2 regions of the Oceanobacillus sp. FSL W8-0428 genome follow, and region 2 is predicted to be linked to the other one. Evidence: a T-box and tRNA genes for the amino acid it is inferred to sense, from the RefSeq annotation. Region 2 holds a T-box; the other holds one or more tRNA genes.

Region 1 (2,411 bases), 790 kb from region 2:
TCAATCAGCGGAATGTTCTCTGCTTTTAAGAAGCGTTCTACTGCCATTCGTACACAACCATGTAAGATATTATTGGTAGCCGGGTGTGTATATACTTTCCCATCTTTTACTAAGTAGATATTGGAAGAACTGCATTCCGTTACAACACCATCACGATGGAGAATAGCTTCATAGCAGTTATTTTCTTTTGCTGTCTGTTTTGCCAAAACATTCGGCAGCAGATTTAAACTTTTGATGTAACAGTTTTCCCATCGGACATCACGCTGGGAAATTGTCTTCACACCGTTTTCCAATATCTTTTCATTTCTTGGTAAGTCCTGAAGATATGCATAGATATTAGGTGTGACTTCGTGTGGGAAGATATGATCTCGCGGAGCTGAACCACGTGTGATTTGCATATATACCTTTCCATCATTTTTCATATTATTTTTTTCCATTAATTGATGTAATAGTTCCGTCATCTTTTCTTTATTATATGGGATTTTAATTTTTATGGCCTCGGCAGAACGATACAGACGATCGACATGTTCTGTCAGGAGATAGTATTCACCTTTATAAATACGAATCACCTCATAAATTCCGTCGCCAAACTGTAATCCTCTTTCTTCAAATGGGTAGCTTAGACTATCCTTATCAACAAACTCTGATTGGGTAAGAATAGTTGAATATACTGACATTTTAAAATTCTCCTCTCCGTGAAGCATAACAATAGTTTATTACGCGACCAGATGATTGTAAATAGATAACAAGATAAACTTCAGCATTTTAGAAGTGTATGCGCTGGAATTTTATATTATTCTTGAAGTCCATTATTTCTAAATATTACTTTTGATTAACTTTTTATGAAAAAAATAAATTTATTGTTGATTTTTAGCGAATACGTTGCTATAATAAATTTTGTCGTTGAAAAACAATTGAAAATCATGCGGGTGTAGTTTAGTGGTAAAACCTCAGCCTTCCAAGCTGATGATGAGGGTTCGATTCCCTTCACCCGCTCCATACATATGTGATAACGCAGTGTTTCGTACTTAGTCTACGAAGTGTTGCGTTTTTATTTTGTACTAGAATATATTAGATTGAACGAATGCAGGTTTTTCCTAATAAAATATTTGTTTAACTTCTTTAAAACAATAGTAACCTGTCTATAAAAGAGGGTATAGTAAAAATCATAACAGATAGGAGAAGCTATTATGAATCGTCTTAAAAACAGTTTATTACAAATTGACCGGAAAAGTTACAAGTCGTATAAGCAAATTGCAGGAAGCTATACGTATCCTCGTTACACGCTCCATATTGACTATGTACAAGGTGATCCATTTGCAAGCCCTTCGAGAATAAGAGTGGTAATTCCTGAGAAAGAGCGTCACGTGGCAGCTGAATGGCTGGAAACGAAAGCCCGCCGGATTGCTGTGGAGGATGCTTTTGCAAGAGTAGTTGGTAAAGCAGTGAATCAAAATAAGATTTTCATTAAAGGTTCGGGTAAAAGCGGCATAGTTGCTTTTGACGGCCCTGGTCAGGAAATATTAGAACGGACAGCTGTAAGTGTTACCCAAAAGGAAATTACTGTTTGTTTATCGGCAGGGTTACCTGCTAATGGGCGTTCCATTAACGGAAAAGAAGCAGTGAAATTATTCAATCAGGCTATTCCTGGTTTATTGGAGGATTCAGTCTTCCAAATCTTAGATAGAGATATTGAGAAAACTGTTCAGCTGGCGGATCAGCAAGAAGCGATATGGAAAGCAATGAAAGTAAATAATTGGGTGAGTTTTATTGCCAATGGCTCTATTTTACCAAGAAAAAGCGGTGTAAGTGATTTGCCGGCTAAAGGTGCGGTAGCCTTTAAAAGTCCTGAAGAAGATGAGGTGGAATTAGAGCTTCCTCATGATAAAATAGTAAAAGGAATGGCAGTTAAAAAGGGAGTCACATTAATCACCGGAGGAGGTTATCATGGGAAAAGTACACTGCTCCAGGCAATCGAACGTGGTGTTTACCCTCATTGCGAAGGGGACGGACGTGAATTTATCTGTACTGACCCGAGTGCAGTTAAAATTAGAGCAGAGGATGGAAGGGAAATATCGTCTGTAAATATCTCTCCTTTTATTTCTAACCTGCCCCATGGAAAAGGTACAACTTCTTTTTCAACAAGTAATGCCAGCGGTAGTACGTCACAGGCTGCCAATGTAATGGAGGCACTGGAAGTAGGAGCGGAAACATTGCTTATTGATGAAGATACAAGTGCAACAAATTTTATGATTCGTGACAGTCGCATGCAAAAGCTGATTGACCAAAAAAATGAACCGATAACACCTTTCATACATCGAATTAGGCAGCTGGTGGATGAAGCAGGCAAATCGGTGATTTTAGTAACGGGCGGATCTGGAGATTATTTTTCCGTAGCGGATACAGTTATT
Region 2 (2,411 bases):
AGCGGGAAGTTAATAACAGGGTATTTTTTAAGTAATTGCTTTAGTCTTAGCAAAAAATAATTTGAAAGGCGGGGGTTTCTTGTGCTAGATGCAACATGGTATTTGTTTTGTCAAACAGGAAACATTGAAACCTATTTATTATTAAAAGAATTAGAGCAGCAAGGAGAATTAAACCCGGAAGTGAAACAAAAAGAACAGACCCGATCTTCTATGGCTGGGAGTTTAGATTCACCATCAGTTTAACCACAGAGATATAACGATGATTTTTCTGTTCAAAACAAAGTGAGGCCGGGTGATTTAGAGTGCTGGAACAGATAGATGGTATCGTATTAAAAACAAAAGATTATGGTGAAACACATAAATTAGTGACAATTTACAGCGGAAAGTTTGGGAAGTTCCAAGCTTTGGCAAAAGGGGCAAAAAAACCAAAAAGTCGAATGGCTGCTGTTACTCAGCCATTCGTTTTTGCCCGTTTTTTTGTTTATCTTGGAAGTGGATTGAGTACAATACAGCAAGGAGAATTATTAAACTCACATCGCAAAATACGCGAAGATTTCGTGAAAACAGCTTATTGTTCCTATGTTGCAGAGCTTACAGATAAGCTTTTGGAAAATCAAAATATAGATCCGTACATATTCGGACAATTTCAACAAACAGTAGAGTGGATTGAAGAGAATGATCAGGCTGAAATTCCAATAATGATGTATGAATTAAAACTTTATAAAAAAGCTGGGTTTGCCCCAGTCTTAAATCAATGTATAAATTGTGGGTCGGCGCAGCAGCCTTTTGTGTTTTCTGTCGTGGAGGGCGGTTTTTTATGTCCTAAATGCCGCCATTTGGATCGGGAAGCAATAGAACTTTCTCCAAAATTGGCCAGGATTCTATATCTGCTCTCCGAGGTAGAATTAGAACGTATCGGATCCATCCAAATGAAACCAGAAAACGTGAAAATGTTCCAGGCCATTTTAAAAGCTTATTATGATCGTTATGGAGGATATTTCATAAAGTCGCGAAAGTTTTTGGATCAGCTGGATTTATTTAAGTAATAATTGACAAGTCAAGGACAGATAGAGTATGATTTGTACATATATCTTAAGTATAAATGTTATGAAATAGTCGTTACGATGATGAAGAAAAGTACTGAAGTATTGTCTGTAAAAAGCGAGCCTGGAAATGGTGTGAGCCAGGTATATAGAGACTTCAGGAAGGAGCTTCGGAGTAACAGCAATGAAAAGAGGCTCTTATAAAACAAGAGCAAATAGGGTGGAACCGCGGTTTTAAGCCGTCCCTATGTCTGTCATTAAAGCAGACATAGGGACGGCTTTTCTTATTGGTTCTGCTGAACGTGAAATATGATGTAAATTTCTTATCCATTAAAGGAGTGGAGTAAATGAATATTCAAGAAATGATCTTAACTTTACAAAATCATTGGTCAGAACAAAATTGTATCTTAATGCAGGCATATGATACAGAAAAAGGTGCTGGAACGATGTCTCCGATGACGCTGCTGCGAAGCTTGGGGCCAGAACCATGGAATGTTGCCTATGTAGAACCTTCCAGACGGCCGGCTGATGGCAGGTACGGAAAAAATCCGAATCGACTGTATCAGCATCATCAGTTCCAGGTTATTATGAAACCTTCTCCGTCAAATATTCAAGAACTGTATTTAGGGTCTTTGAAAAAGCTGGGGATTGATCCACTCAAGCATGATATCCGTTTTGTGGAGGATAATTGGGAGAACCCGACGTTAGGAGCTGCCGGTCTTGGCTGGGAAGTATGGTTAGATGGTATGGAAATCACACAATTTACTTATTTCCAACAGATTGGCGGTTTAGAAGCCAACCCGGTAACTGTTGAATTAACATATGGGATAGAACGGCTCGCTTCATATATTCAAGATAAAGAAAATGTATTTGATTTAGAGTGGAATAATGGCGTGACACTTCGAGATATTTTCTATCAGCCGGAGTATGAGCATTCTGTCTATACATTTGAAACATCAAATACAGATATGTTATTTGATTTATTTACAAAATATGAACAGGAAGCAAAAACAACGATGGAAAAAGGGCTCGTCTTCCCTGCATACGACTACGTTTTAAAATGCTCACATACATTCAATCTTCTGGATGCTAAAGGTGTTATTTCTGTAACAGAAAGAACAGGTTACATTAGCCGGATTCGTAATTTGGCCCGCAGCATTTCAAAGATTTATGTACAAGAGCGTGAAAAATTAGGCTTTCCAATGTTGAAAAAGGAGGGGAACTAAAATGGCACAGGATGTATTAATTGAAATTGGATTAGAGGAGCTGCCGGCTCGCTTCATAGACGATGCAGAAGCTCAATTTTTAGATAAAACAATAAAATGGCTGGATGAACAACGTATTTCCTACGCATCTGCAGTTTCTTTC

Evidence for each region. A T-box is a leader RNA that pairs with one kind of tRNA and senses whether it is charged. The one in region 2 lies ahead of glyQ (glycine--tRNA ligase subunit alpha), so its partner is inferred to be a tRNA-Gly.
Region 1: it has a tRNA-Gly gene. The T-box ahead of glyQ (glycine--tRNA ligase subunit alpha) is inferred to sense a tRNA for this amino acid. The anticodon was not compared.

The regions. Positions count from the first base shown of each region.
Region 1 covers NZ_JBBORB010000001.1:3,445,808-3,448,218, forward strand. The annotation lists gene dat (D-amino-acid transaminase) at 1-677, opposite strand, end outside; tRNA gene MKY30_RS16495 (tRNA-Gly) at 926-999, shown strand; gene MKY30_RS16500 (P-loop domain-containing protein) at 1,191-2,411, shown strand, end outside.
Region 2 covers NZ_JBBORB010000001.1:4,235,988-4,238,398, reverse strand. The annotation lists gene MKY30_RS20405 (YqzL family protein) at 82-243, shown strand; gene recO (DNA repair protein RecO) at 303-1,046, shown strand; T-box leader at 1,116-1,293, shown strand; gene glyQ (glycine--tRNA ligase subunit alpha) at 1,391-2,269, shown strand; gene glyS (glycine--tRNA ligase subunit beta) at 2,271-2,411, shown strand, end outside.